Regions from separate parts of the Paenibacillus sp. SEL3 genome, predicted to be linked through region 2. Evidence: predicted binding sites of a transcription regulator. Region 2 holds the regulator's gene; the other holds the start of a gene.
What was found. The regulator NrdR, encoded in region 2, represses ribonucleotide reductase genes. The targets are predictions, from matches to a motif close to AACACNATATATNGTGTT.
Positions count from the first base shown of each region.

Region 1 (7,407 bases), 160 kb from region 2:
AGTCCCGTAAAGGTCTAAACCACACGCTGGATACAGCTTCTAATGCAAAGCATCCATATCTATTTAAAATCTAATTTTTATACTACAGCTTGTTACCATTTATGCTTTAGATGGAGCAGGTGAGACACTCTTCCACAGACAGCTTTTTGGTGCGTGTGTAGTATAACGATTTAAGTCCTTTGTGTGCGGCGTACAGATAGCAACGTGCTAACTGACGCGTAGTCACGTCACTGTTCACATGAAGCACGGTCGAAATTCCTTGGTCCACATGCGGCTGGATTTCTGCAATCAGATCCAGCACTTTGAATTGGTCCATTTGATAAGCAGATTTATAGAAGAACACGTTATCCTTTTGCAAATAAGGCATTGGATAGTAGGTCGTCGAATTGGCATAGGTACGGGTTTCAATCTGCTCAACAATCGGCATAACACTGGATGTTGCATTTTGAATGTACGAAATGCTGGCAGTCGGCGCAATTGCCATACGATAGGCGTGGTACAGGCCATTTTTCATCACATCTGCTTTTAATTTGTCCCAGTCCGCTGTAGTCGGAACATAGATGCCCTTGAATAACTCTTGCACACGTGCAGTTGTTGGACGATAATCTGTGTTCAGGTATCGGTCAAAATATACGCCTGTCGCATAATCCGATTCCTCAAATCCATAAAAGTTTTGTCCAGCCGCTTTCGCGATTTCCATACTCTTTTCGATGGAATGATAGTTCATCGTCATGAAGAAGGTACGGACAAAGTCTTTTGCTTCATTGCTTTCATACGCAATTTTGTTCTTGGCAAAGTAGCCGTGCAGATTCATGACACCCAAACCGACGGAATGCATTTCACGGTTCGCTTTCGCGACACCTGGTGCATTAGCTACTTGGGTCATATCGCTGACCGAAGTAAGAGCAATCATACCCTCGTGAACGGATTCGCGGATTTTGCCATGCTCCATCACATTTACAATGTTCAGAGAAGCCAGATTACAGCTCACGTCCCGGCGGATAGTATCCTGTTGTCCGTAATCTGTAATTTCGGAAGTTTCCTGCAACTGGAAGATTTCCGTGCATAAGTTCGACATCTTGACTTGACCCACGTTTTTAAGAGCATGTGCCTGGTTCGCGTTACTTTTGTTCATGATATATGGATAACCAGACTCCAACTGAATCATGGCAATTTTCGTCAGCATGTCACGTGCGCTCATCGCTATTTTTTTCTTCACCCGATCGTCGGCGAGCAGCGTGTCGTACATTTCATCCAAATCCATGTCGTCCAGATGTGTTCCATAGGCTTTGAACACACTGTAAGGAGCAAATACATGCAGCGGTTCGTTATCTTGAGCCAGCTTGTAAAAGCGATTTGGCACCAGTAATCCAATCGAAAGTGTCTTGAGACGTACTCTTTCGTCAGCATTGATTTTTTTGCTATCCAGGAACTCCAGCACGTCCCATCCGAAAATGTTGTAATAGGCTGCCCCAGAGCCTTTGCGTTGCCCCATTTGATCTGCGTAGGAGAAGCCGTCTTCCATCAGCTTCAGCACAGGCATAATGCCTTTTGCTGCGCCTTCTACGCCTTTAATCGCTTCGCCGCGTGCCCGCAGCTTCGACAGGTTAACGGCAACACCGCCCCCGATTTTGGACAACTGCATGCAGGTGTTCAGCACATAGTTGATCGAGTTCAGGGAGTCGTCCATTTCGAGCAGGAAGCAGGATACCAATTCCCCACGGCGGCTTTTGCCTGCATTCAGGAACGTTGGTGTCGCTGGCTGGAGACGTTGCTCCATCATCGAGCGAGACAACAGGCGTGCCGTATCGGCGTTACCGCGTCCTAAATGCAGCGCGACAGCAGCAACCCGGTCAGGGTAATGTTCCAGATAGACTTTACGGTCGTTACTCTTCATTGCATAGTCGGTATAAAACTTGGATGCTGCCATATAGGAAGGAAATTTAAAATTATAGCTATGAGTGATATGGAAAATATCATTAATTTCGTCAGCCGTGTAGCTGTTATAGAAATTTTCGTAATAATCATTCTCAATCATATACAGCACTTGAGCGGCTGTGTCAGCAAACTTCAAACTCCGTTCCTGAACTTCCTTCATAAACTCTGCTACAGCCTCTTGGTCTTTTTCCAATTGGAAAAAGCCGTCTGTATCGCGTTTCATCAACATGTTGTTCAATTCAATATGCCGCAACTCGGCTCACCTCCTGTTTAAAACGCTCTACATCTCCGAACGTTCCAGATAATTCAAATTTACTAATCACGGGGACATTATAATGATCGGCAATCAAATCCGCACTTTTGGCAAATTTCTCACCCCAGTTACGGTTGCCGCTTGCAGCTACACCAACAAGGTTTTGAGCATTCTTTTTCAAAAAGGAAGATACCCTCTCAGGTATCTGCCCAAACCCAGTTGTATATGTAATAAGTACGTAAGGTTCTTCTATAGTCATTTGCTCCTCGATCTGAACCGCTGGAAGCTTGAGCTTGTTTATAAATCTTTTTACATTGCCGGTCTTGGAATCATATGCAATCAGCATGGTATGCAACCTCCTTAAACATTTAACGAAAAAAGAAAACGGCATTGCCTGGGATCTATTATAGATGGAATCCCTTGCTGGCTGCGCCATTTAAGATTTTTGACTCTATATTTACATGTATTTTCATACCTGTATCTTCAAGATATCGGGCATAAATACGTTTTTTACACTATATTTAGAGTACATTCTCTATTTTATATCTATATATAGTTTTGTCAATCGGTCTAGAGGGGATCAGAGGACCCAGATCGGGTAGAAGTCCAAGCGGGGTGCGGAAAAGAGCGAAAGAACTTTTTTTTCGTAAGTATGTTAAAAAAGTATTGGAGTTTTTGAGGGTGAAGATGTACGATTTGTCAATGGGCAATTGAATGGAAAATTTACATTTTACTGTAGAAAGGATGAAGTGAATGGGAAGTGATTCTATGGAAGTTCAATCGTTTAATACGATCTTTTTTATCGTATTTGGACTCATTGCTTTTGTAATGATTATGGGAATTGTCAAAACGATCGGAGCGGGCCTGTCCAATCAAGCAGCCGAACGGGTACAACGTTCATGTAAGGTTGTGGATAAACGGACGAGAGTGCGTGGGGGATCAGGCGATTTTTCAGCTTCGACCTATTATTATATCACCTTTGAGTTTGACGGGGGTGAGCGTAAGGAGCTGGAGGTGAAGGATAGGGACTTTGGTATGATTGTGATCGGGGATCGTGGGGAGCTTCATTATAAAGGTACACGTTTTCTGGAGTTTGTGAGAGTAATGGAAGCATAAAGGTGCTTAAACAAATACATAATCGGAGGGAAGATTACGATGCCGCATATCATTGGAAAACGAGTTGTATTGAGAGAATACCGTCAAGAGGATATACCAGATATCCGAAAATGGGTCAATGACCCGGAAATCACACGTGGTTTAAGCGACGTGTTTATCTATCCGCATTCACAGGTGAATAGTGAATCTTTTGTACAGATGATGATTGACGGCAACCCCGAGATCAAAGGTTTTGTCATTGCGCATAAAGACACCCTGGATTATATCGGACAACTGGACTTATTTAAAATCAACTGGGTGAATCGGCACGCCACCCTTGGAATTGTGATCGGGCGTGACGGTGATCTAGGCAAAGGTTATGGACGGGAAGCGATCCGGTTGTTACAAAAATTTGCATTTCATACGCTGAACCTGCATCGGCTGGAGCTGGAGGTCTATGCGTTCAATGAACGTGCACACCGTTGCTATTTGGCCAGCGGCTTCAAGGAGGAAGGGCGGCTGCGGGAAAAGCTATTCAGGGAAGGGCGATACTATGACATTATTCAGATGGGGATTTTGCGAAGTGAATATGAGGCTGCACAGCAAGCGACGGAATCCTGAGAGTGCAACCTCATAAGCTATATTACTCCGTCAGCTTTCTTCAATTTTTTATGAGTGAAATCACGGGGACTACGCTCATCCTTTTTTTATTAGCTAAAGGACTTTCTTTGCAGAGTGCGAACTTCTTACTGGTTGTATTCTTTGTAAGTATTTTTCTGTTTGAGATACCCACGGGGGCTATTGCAGACAAGTATGGAAGAAAAATCTCTGTTATTTTGGGACTTTGTTGTTTTCTAGCCTATAGTGTATTGTTCGTTTCGACAGATCATATCGGGGTGCTTGTGTTTGCGCAAGTCTTTGGAGGTCTGGCTATATGTTTACAATCAGGTTCGTTGGAATCATGGGTTGTGGAAAATAGTGATAAGCCCATGGAAGTTCTTTTTACAACCTCTAACAGTATACAGTACATTTCAGGATTTATTTGTGGTCTGTTGGGGGCCTTTCTCGCAACTTTTAACTATTCACTTCCATGGGCGGTTAGCATTTTATCTATTATTGTATGCATTTTTCTATGTTTCTTTTATATGGATGAGGAGAATGTTGCACATCGAAAGACGTCTAATACTCGCATTAAAACGATTATCGGAGAAAGTGTCCGTATCGGTTTTGAAAATAAGTCTATCTGGATTGTGTTTATGATAGGCTTATTTATCAGCTTTTCGAACTCGGCGGGGAATACATTCCAACAGCCACGTCTGGTTGGCCTTTCTGAACAAGGGATTTGGATTATGGGGTTTATCAAGGCAGGGTATTCACTATGTATGACTTTGGGAAGTTACCTGGTTCGAAAGCTAGGCGCACGATTCAGTGATGTACATATACTCATGTATGCCTGCGGCATGATTGGGATATGGCTCATTTTAGCCGGTGCATTCAACACATTTTATCCTGTACTGCTTACCTTTTTGATCTATGAAATTGGGCGCGGCATGTACCCGGTTGCCAAACAAATTTTTCTGAACAAAAGAATCTCTAATGAGTATCGTTCTACACTACTATCTTTGGATTCTGCGATTTCACAATTAGGCATGTGCATAGGTTTAATCGTGACAGGGACCATCAGTCGTAATTTTACGGATTTGTCTTCCGATCAAACACCTATTCAAATATCTTGGGTGATGTGTGGCGGGATTGCGTTGATTCCTATCATTTTATTGTTTTACGTCAATCGTGTATCAGGGAAAAGTAATTCTTGGAAAGAAAAAGAAACCAAACAGAATATGTAATGTAAAAGTTAATGTAGAAGGGCTGAACAGCATGGTCTGTCAGCCCTGTAATATTTCATTAAAAAGGCAAACCCTATTTTTCGCCGTACCACAGTTTCAGCCGATTTTGAATTAGGCCAGTGTAGATTTCTTCAGCCTTTGGCACACCCGCCTGATCCAGCTCTTGGAGCATGCGGTCATACACAGCGTCGAACTGATCTGGCTTGGCGAGTACGGCCTCAGGAATGCGTTTGCGTACAATGTCCTGCGACTTTTGATAAATAACATTGTAATTCGTATTGGTCGGAACAGGCATGTTGTAGGCAGCCCCCCACTCTTTTACCGGAAAATCTTTTTCGTTCGGGAACAGGTCTTTCCACGTATGGGCTTTGTATGCCTGAAGGGACTCTTTCTCGGCTTGACTATAATTTTCGGTAATCATCTCCGGATAATTGGTTGTGTAATAATTGCCCGAAGGGTCCTTCACGCTATCGCCGTAATGTGGACCCCATATCCAGTACAAACCGATACCTGACTCTCTGCTAAAAGAAGCGTTATCGGTGTTCTTACGTTGTTGCACATCCGCCGGAATGACTCGTTTGCCATTCTCTACGTTGTAATGCTGGCCTTCAATTCCCCAATTACGTAAAATTTGTCCTTCGTCGGAGGCCAGAAAATCCAGAAACTTGATAGCTCGCACCGGATTTTTACATGAGGTTGTAATTCCGATCCCGGATGCGGTATCGAAGCCGATGGGCTGGAGGGAATGGTCCTCGTATTTCTCATTTAAAGTGACTGGAAAATGGGCGTAAGTGAATTCATCCTTACCTGCTGCTTTGAGCGCATTTTCGGCATCTTGATAGTTCCATTCCTGATCAATGAGTCCGATGACACGGCCTGCGGCAATTTTGGACTTGTACTGATCACTTTTTTGCACAAAAGTATCCTTATCCAACAGTCCTTCATTGTACATATGGTTCAACCAACGGAAATATTCACGTTCTTCTGGGCGCTTGTAGTGAAGAATGGCTTTGTGTGTTTTAGGATCAATATAATATTCGCCATCGTCGGGTCCACCTGTAGCAGTAACAGCCGGGTTTGTCACTGTAATTTGAATTTTCCAGTCCTCGGCATCGAGTGATAGGGGGATGGTTCGCTGTCCATTGGTGGTTGGATATTTGGCGACATAATCTTTAAGTGCTTTTTCAAAATCTTGAACGGTGCGGATTTTAGGGTATCCGAGCTTCTTAAGTGCCTGGTGCTGGATTTCGAAGCCGGCTTGTGCATCAAACGCAATGTGATCCACACCCAGATTGGTCGGGATCGTGTAGATGGCTGGATCTTCACTACTATATTTAATACGATTAAAATAGTCTCCATACACTTTCTTAATGTTAGGGCCGTATTTGTCAATGAGGTCGGTTAAGTCAATGAGTGCCCCGGCATCGACTAACTTGCCAATGTCTGATTTAGGGTACACGAGATCTGGATACTCTCCGCTCGCTGCCATTAAAGCAAACTTTTCCTCGCCTCGACCATTGACAGCATGTTCGGCATTTAGCGTAACGCCCGTTTTCTTGATAATTTCCTGTCCGACAGCATCCTTCATGTTGTTCCAGTTAGAGCTGGAATCACCGCCAAAGAAAGTAAATGTAATGGGACTGGTGTCATTAGGATCTTCCTTTTCTGCCTTACCGTCTGTTCCATTCGCACAGCCCGTTGTAACGAGCAGCAGCAAAGACAGGAGTAGAATAGAGCTCTGTCGTACCGACCTGTTCATGAACATTTGCAAATCCCCCTTAATAAGTATGATTTACACAATGTAAGTGCTTTCAATAGTAAATTGTAGGAAATAAAGAACCTCACGTCAAGCCATTTATAATTGTTTGTTATGCAGTTTGTTTTTTTATTAAGCAAACATATTTTAATGAAAAGTGTGGATTTGTGTAAATCCATCGTTTGATGATCTAAAACAAAGTATGCTACGATGGTACCAGTTTATAGGCATACCTGTATATTTAGAAGACTAAGGTAGAAAAAGATTTCGAATAGGGTTGGGTGAGGAGATGCGTGGAAAAGTAACATTGCAGGAAATTGCGGATGCGGCGGGTGTTTCAAAGTTTGCTGTTTCGCGTGCACTGTCAGGCAAACCCGGTGTAAGTGAAGAGACGAGGGCGCTGCTGGTTAAGCTTGCTGCCCAGATGGGCTATTTTCGCAGTCATCCCAAAATGACTGGGATAGAGCCTCGGGACACAGATGCCAGAGAATGGTCGGGTACGGTGCTGGTGTTATTTC
Region 1 is NZ_CM137725.1:5,192,165-5,199,571, forward strand. It holds gene nrdE (class 1b ribonucleoside-diphosphate reductase subunit alpha) at 107-2,191, opposite strand; gene nrdI (class Ib ribonucleoside-diphosphate reductase assembly flavoprotein NrdI) at 2,178-2,537, opposite strand; gene ACYCS5_RS24035 (DUF2500 domain-containing protein) at 2,960-3,307, shown strand; gene ACYCS5_RS24040 (GNAT family N-acetyltransferase) at 3,347-3,907, shown strand; gene ACYCS5_RS24045 (MFS transporter) at 3,958-5,133, shown strand; gene ACYCS5_RS24050 (ABC transporter substrate-binding protein) at 5,207-6,898, opposite strand; gene ACYCS5_RS24055 (LacI family DNA-binding transcriptional regulator) at 7,179-7,407, shown strand, end outside.
Region 1: the regulator NrdR is predicted to act here: its motif matches at 2,703-2,720, upstream of nrdI (class Ib ribonucleoside-diphosphate reductase assembly flavoprotein NrdI).

Region 2 (7,407 bases):
CTGGCATTTGCGCTAAGTTTGGACAGTTTCGGAGTCGGTGTTACATATGGTCTGCGCAAAATGAAAATTCCACTGTTGTCGATTGCTATCATCTCCGTATGTTCAGGTTTGGTGATCGGCATATCCATGCAATTGGGCGCATTACTATCTCGTGCCCTGTCTCCTGTATATACTACCGTTTTCGGTGCTGTCATCCTGATCTGTATCGGCTGTTACTCTTTGATTCAAGCTCTGCACCGCAAAGAGGATTTGCCAGAGGATTCAGTGGAGCCCTCTCGGGGTTTGCTTCTTACAAAACAGACTGATCCAGCGAGCAGATCTGTTCTTGGGGAGAAGAAGGGTGTAGAGAATGCTGATACCGAGTCTTTCCCTAGCTCAAGAAAAGATCTGTCGGCAGAAGCTTCTGTGGAGCAGCAGGAACGAACAGTATTTTCTCTGGAGCTTCGCAAATGGGGGCTTGTTATTCGGATTCTTCGAAGCCCGTCTGCTGCGGATATGGACCGTTCCGGCAGTATATCTGCTACCGAAGCGGTTTGGCTGGGTATTGCATTATCGGTCGATGCGTTCGGAGCGGGACTCGGGGCAGCTATGCTTGGTTTTCAGCCACTGTCTACTGCGCTGGCTATTACGTTATTCAGTGGAACATTTTTGATTGCAGGGATGAAGGCAGGCTTTTTTCTATCAGCATTTCGATTTATGAAGGCGCTGGGTGTATTGCCGGCATTATTACTGATTATGATGGGCATATTGAAGCTGTTATGAGGTGAAAGAGCATGAATATCGGATTAACCGGAGGTATTGCTACCGGAAAAAGCACCGTGTCGGCTCTTTTGGTCGCCAAAGGTGCGCTGCTGATCGACGCAGATGCCATTGCCCGGGAAGTGATGCTTCCGGGGCATCCGGTGTTGGCGGCGGTCATTCAGCATTTTGGACAAGCTATAGTGAACAGTGACGGAACTCTGCTTCGCAAAAAACTGGGGGAGATTGTATTCGGAGACCCTGCCCAGCGGCAGGCACTTAACGATATTACACATCCTGCTATTCGTGAGGAAATGCGTATGCGCATGGAAGCATTTGAACGGGAACAGCCGGACAAGCTTGTTTTGGCAGATATTCCGTTACTGTACGAGTCGGGGCTTGAGAGCTTGTACGAGGAAATTATGGTTGTGTACGTACCACGTGATATTCAGCTCCAGCGTCTGGTGCTCAGAGACGGTCTGACGGAGGAGCAAGCTGGACTTCGGCTGTCCGCACAAATGGATATTGAGCAAAAGAAAAGCTTGGCCGATATCGTTATTGATAATAGTGGAACACAGACTGAGACGAAGCGACAAATTGATCAATTTTGGCAGCGGAAGGGACTTGCATGAATATTTTGCGAAAGAAAAGAGTCCTGCTCATTTTGTTTGTCGGGTTTGTCCTGATTCTATTCCTTAATTCAAATTGGATGTCCTGGTTCTATCCAATTCAATATAAGGATGAGATTCGGCAGTATTCACAGACGTATGAAGTAGACCCATTTTTGGTGGCGTCTATTATCCGTGTAGAAACCAATTTTAAAACCAGTAAGCAGTCACATAAGGGGGCGCTAGGGCTGATGCAGATTATGCCGAATACGGCAAATTGGATTATGGACAGCGCCCAGATTCAAAAGGTTCCGCTGGACAGTGTCAAGCACGAGCCTGGCACCAATATTGAGCTGGGAACCTGGTATTTGCATAACCTATCCATAAAGTTTCAGGATAATCCTGTAGCAATCGTAGCTGCTTACAATGCAGGGCCGGGTAAAGTTCAAGAGTGGCTGGATAAGGGAGTGTGGGATGGAAAAGAAGAGTCCATCAAGCAAATCCCTTTTGGTGAAACACGACATTATGTACAGCGGGTCATTTATTACTACAGGCAATACACGAAAATTTATAATGATTTTTAAATCCAAGTTAATGACATGATGAGCTTTTCGCTTTAAAATGAAAAAAGCGTTGGACAGGCTGTTTTTACCAGCCCATCCAGACACTTTTTCTTGTTATTTTTGCATTATTACCGCGATTATTGGTATTGACCTGCCAATTGTTGTTCGGCGATCGTTACGAGGCGTTTTGTGATGTAGCCCCCGATCGAACCGTTCTCATAGGAAGTCATATTACCTTGGTATCCATCTTGAGGAATGCTGATACCCAACTCTTGAGCGATTTCAAATTTCATTTGCTCCAGAGCGCCGGAGGATCTGCTGACTACCAGATTGTTGGAGTTGCCATTGTTTCCTTGTGCCATTGTTGTTCACCTCCTCGCGATATGGTAAACATATTATGATCTGTTTTGACAAAATTATTACTAAAAGTCTTCGGGAATTTATTGGAAAAAGAAAGTGGTGAGATTATGAAATGTCCGTATTGTGCCTACAATGGCACGAAAGTGCTGGATTCGCGACCTGCGAATGATAACAAGTCCATCCGTCGCCGCCGTGAATGTGAGCAGTGTGCCAGGCGTTTTACCACCTTTGAAATGGTGGAGGAAACCCCTCTCATGGTCATCAAAAAAGACGGCAGCCGTGAAGAGTTTAGTCGTGATAAAATGCTGCGCGGTCTCATTCGAGCCTGCGAGAAGCGTCCAGTATCCGTCGAGCAACTGGATATGATCGTATCCCAGGTGGAGAACGCTATCCGCAACACAGCAGCCACAGAAGTGGATAGCCAGCAGATTGGTGAGCTGGTCATGGAACAGCTTTACCCAGTGGATGAAGTCGCCTACGTACGTTTTGCGTCCGTCTATCGTCAGTTTAAAGACATCAATATGTTTATGAAGGAACTGAAAACACTGTTATCTAAAGATACAGCCAGCGACTGATCGCTGACTGTATCTTTTCTGGGCCATGAAGGGAGAAAATTATATTTTTTTATAAAAGTATTGACACAGGGTTAAATATTTTATATGATATAGAAGTCGCTTGAAACGTTGATAAAACTTGCTTATGATGGGGCCTTAGCTCAGCTGGGAGAGCGCATCGCTGGCAGCGATGAGGTCAGGGGTTCGATCCCCCTAGGCTCCACCAAAATTTTATTATGGACTCTTAGCTCAGTTGGTAGAGCAGTTGACTCTTAATCAATTGGTCCAGGGTTCGAGTCCCTGAGAGTCCATCCTTTTAGAAAAACGGCAGAGATGCCGTTTTTTTGTTGTTTATAGATCTATTCCCAGTCTAACCGAGAACAGTTATGAGTTGAATGAGCGCGTAACTGAATGCACAGAAAACAGATCCTACAGGGAAATAGACGTCTTTTTTGAATTGCAACCCATTATTCACGAGTGCAAGGACTAGTTATTTGCAGACATGGGCTGCCCATTGACGAACTCTCAGAACAATGCGGACTGTCTGTAGACCGCATTAAGAAAATCGTATACTCAAAAAAAATGTACCCTTTTATCTTTCGATGGATTTTTTATCAGCATATTCAAAAGAAGTGTGGAAAAAACATCATTGTTTAACGCTCACTGACATAATTGGCAAGGATTTCGAGATACTCGTCATTCACCAATTTTCTTGGGGCGAATACGGCTGTTAAAAAAGTTAGATATTTTGAACGCGCGATTTTTTCATCCATCATGGAGTGGTCGGCTTCAGGTAAATGAATCACGGACAGCAGTTCTGGAGGTATTTTCTGGCGATAGACTCGCTCGGTATCCTTTGCATCGACATTAATATCTTTTCCAGCCAGAACCAAGAGTACAGGAGTATGGAAGTGACTTAATTCTTCGGTGGAATCAGACAGAAAATTTTTGCGTATAAAGCTCCATCTTTCTTTGGAAATCATATCGTCAGGATCGGCTATGCTTAGATATTCTTCATAAGAAGCCTGTCTTTTCAGTAACTGTAGAATCTCTTGATCGTAGTTCAATGTCTTTTGAATTTCTTGCGGAGTAACTCCTTCTCGCTCCAGTTCTTTTCTGGTATTAAATTGTCCTTGGGAAATCCAGTTCACGGCAGGCGATACAAGGATGCTGAATGCAATATCATGCTCCTCTTTAACGATCTTCGGAATGACCCATCCTGCTTGACTGGCTCCCCATAGGCCGATTTTTTGCTTATCAATCATAGGTAAGCTTCTTGCCCAGTCTATTGCATATCGGATCTCCTGTGCGCGGTCCTCCATGCTTTGGGCGAGCCAGTTACCAGGAGCGCTGTTAATACCGGGCTTATTCAGTGACAAGGAGGCATAACCCTTGGAAGCGAACTTTTCCCACAGTGGTTTGTATCCATCATCATAGGTGTCATTAATAGGACCATCCCCATGGACAAAAACAACCAATCCAACCTTTCCCGAGTAGTTCTTAGGCAAAGTTAATGTACCTGTTAACAGCCCTTTAGGTGTCGTGATTTGTATTTTTTCTTCTGTCATCTTGTAAGAATTTTGATATAGAACAATGAGTACCGATACAACAGCCAGAGCTGCCGTAATACCAAAAGTAAGCTTGAGTGTTTTTTTCAATGATGCTCTCTCCTCGAATGCAGGTTCTCTTTCCAACTCATCAGATGCCATACAGGCTCCTTGAACCAAAAATGCCGTAACCCATTATATTTGGATTGTTTTACTTCAAACGCCAGTTGGTGATACAAACGGATAGCCCCTTGGTTCTTATGCGCTACGTGAAGTGTCAATGCATGAAAACCAGATTCAACCGAAAATTGCTGTGCGAAAGCTACAAGATGGCGTCCTATTCCCTGATTACGATGACTTGAACGAATCGCCAAATGATCAATGTAACACTCATTTGCAGCGGGGGTATACTCTAGCGCATGCATACCTGCCAAAAATTTAAATACATTGAAACAACCAAACTGTTTTAGCAGCGGAGTCAAAGAAATGGGGTTTGTTTCAGGAAGTGAAGAGTAGGAGGGTTTCCATTTAAGGGAAAGAACACCGATAACTTCTTCGTTTTCTTTAGCTACAAATTGTTTCATAGATGTAGAATAAGGATTTTGAACCCAAACCTGCATTAACAACTGCTGTATAGCTTGATCCTTTAGTGTAACAAGAGATTGGAATTTTGCTTTAAACGATTCGACTAAAAGACTGCAAACAGCTTCATTGTCTTGTTTTTGGTATGCAACAATGTCAAAAGATTTTGCACTCATGTAACACCCTCCAAGATTTATTCTACTTTGACTTGAATTTCATATTGTAGCTTGTTGTTGTCGAACATCGAAAGATAAGATTTTTCTACTAGAATGATCTTGCTTTGGCAGTTATATTGGTGATGAGCTACATATCGTTCCATTTGTTTGATTTCATAATCAATCTCAGGTTCTTCAATGACGGAAAGATGCTTATAAAGATAGTTGCCTTCTTCCAGAATATAGTCAGCCACATCCGCCGTTTCATAACACAGCTTCAACTGTCCAGCATCAGACAAGTAATGCAGGTCATTTTCAAATAATCGAGGTGGGGCAGGGCGGTGTTCAAATAGGTTTCCGGCAGTGAACTCTTGACCATTCTCCAATGCAAACCATAGCTTTAAATGACGGGGACCTAATCGTTTGACTTGATACTCATCGCCCTGCTGGGTCCGATTATTATATTCTTCTAACACTTTGTGAATAAACTGTTCATGCATCTTTAAGTTAGCTATTTCAGCTTGTACTTTTTGCAACGAATGCTCTAAAAGCTGGTTATAATCATCGGCAGCATAGGAAGTCATACATTCTTGAATCTGACCGACAGGGACATTTAATTTACGTAGTAATAAAATATGCGATAGCTGATAAATCTCATGAAGCCCGTACATCCGATATTGATTTTCTTCAGTATGTGATGGATAGAGGATTCCCTTTTCTTCAAAATATCGCAGTTGATGTACAGATACATTCATAAGCTGAGCAAGCTGGCTGATCGTAATGTGTTCTTTCAATGAGAGGACTCCTTACTGATATTTGAATAACTCCACTATAAACCTTAGGTCAGACCTAGGGTCAATAGAAAATATCAAACAAATCTTGGATAGGCGTAGGTGTCGAGCATTTGATGCCCACACCAAGGGGGAGACTGGAGAGTTTACCTGTCGGTGATAACCCGTTATAATCATAAGATTAGTGAGCATAAACAAGATGCTCAGGATGAAGGTTAGAATGGGGAAATCATGTTGAAAACTTTTAAAAAGGTATACATTGAGATAACGAGCATTTGCAATCTCGCATGCAGCTTTTGTCCTCAAACACAGCGTGTCAAAAAATTTATTGATCCGGAAGTCTTTCGAAATGTGCTTGATCAGGTCAAACCACATACAGATTATATCTATTTGCATGTAAAAGGAGAGCCGTTGCTCCATCCGAAAATTGATCTTTTACTGGAAAGTGCTCATGAGAAAGGCTTAAAGGTCAATATTACCACTAATGGTACCTTGCTGCCGAAGACCGGACATAAGCTGCTTGGGCAACCAGCGCTGCGTCAGATGAACTTCTCTCTCCATAGTTTTGACGGACATGAAGGCTCCGTGGATCGAGAAGGATATTTGGGTAATATTTTCACGTTTGTAAGAGAAGCGGTGAAACACAATGTCATTATTTCGTTCCGTCTCTGGAACTTGACTGAAGATAATTTGACTAATGTGCAGCGTCAGCGCAATCGGGAAACACTTGAACGACTGGAGCAAGAGTTTGGACTGGACTATCGGATTGAGGAAAAGGTGATACCGGGTAGTGGGGTCAAAATCGCACCAAACGTTTATTTGAATCAGGACCACGAATTTGAATGGCCGAGCCTCAGTGCCCCGGAAGATGACGGAAAAGGCTTTTGCCATGCACTCCGTAGCCAAGCAGCGATATTGGTGGATGGAACGGTGGTCCCTTGCTGTCTGGATGGAGAAGGTGTCATTAATTTAGGTAATGTGCATGAGCAATCTTTTTCCGACATTGTGGAAGGGGAGCGTGCAAACCGTCTGTACTTCGGGTTCTCCAAAAGAGAAGCGGTAGAAGAGTTATGCCGAAAATGCGGGTACCGCAAACGATTTGGAACATAGCCATACAGGTAGAGCTTTAATCGACAGTAGAATGAATCGCAAGAAAGATAGCCCTTTTGCAGGGCTTTTTTACTTATATTTTGATATATACATACATAATTAATGGTTTTAAACTATTCAGAGGAAGTTGGATATATTCGATTGCTTGTGAGAATGATTATCAATTATAATAAATTTAATTCTGATAGGACGGAATAAGAACTGAAGGAACGGTTTGGATGGGGGCTGAGCGGTAGTAATGAAGTTGAACGATCACATTTTGCTGTGGAATCATGTTTTTATACAGGTGATGGATGTTCGTCATAGGAAGATCGAAAAAGGAGAGGAGCTTCGAGCCTATCGACTTCCTGCCAGTGCGTTCTTATATGCCGTGCGTGGAAGTCCACGGGTACGGTTGGA
Region 2 is NZ_CM137725.1:5,031,658-5,039,064, forward strand. It holds gene ACYCS5_RS23200 (MntP/YtaF family protein) at 1-762, shown strand, start outside; gene coaE (dephospho-CoA kinase) at 774-1,370, shown strand; gene ACYCS5_RS23210 (lytic transglycosylase domain-containing protein) at 1,367-1,930, shown strand; gene ACYCS5_RS23215 (alpha/beta-type small acid-soluble spore protein) at 2,047-2,271, opposite strand; gene nrdR (transcriptional regulator NrdR) at 2,377-2,844, shown strand; tRNA gene ACYCS5_RS23225 (tRNA-Ala) at 2,974-3,049, shown strand; tRNA gene ACYCS5_RS23230 (tRNA-Lys) at 3,062-3,134, shown strand; gene ACYCS5_RS23235 (alpha/beta hydrolase family protein) at 3,477-4,481, opposite strand; gene ACYCS5_RS23240 (GNAT family N-acetyltransferase) at 4,478-5,128, opposite strand; gene ACYCS5_RS23245 (helix-turn-helix domain-containing protein) at 5,146-5,901, opposite strand; gene ACYCS5_RS23250 (radical SAM/SPASM domain-containing protein) at 6,130-7,008, shown strand; gene ACYCS5_RS23255 (hypothetical protein) at 7,247-7,407, shown strand, end outside.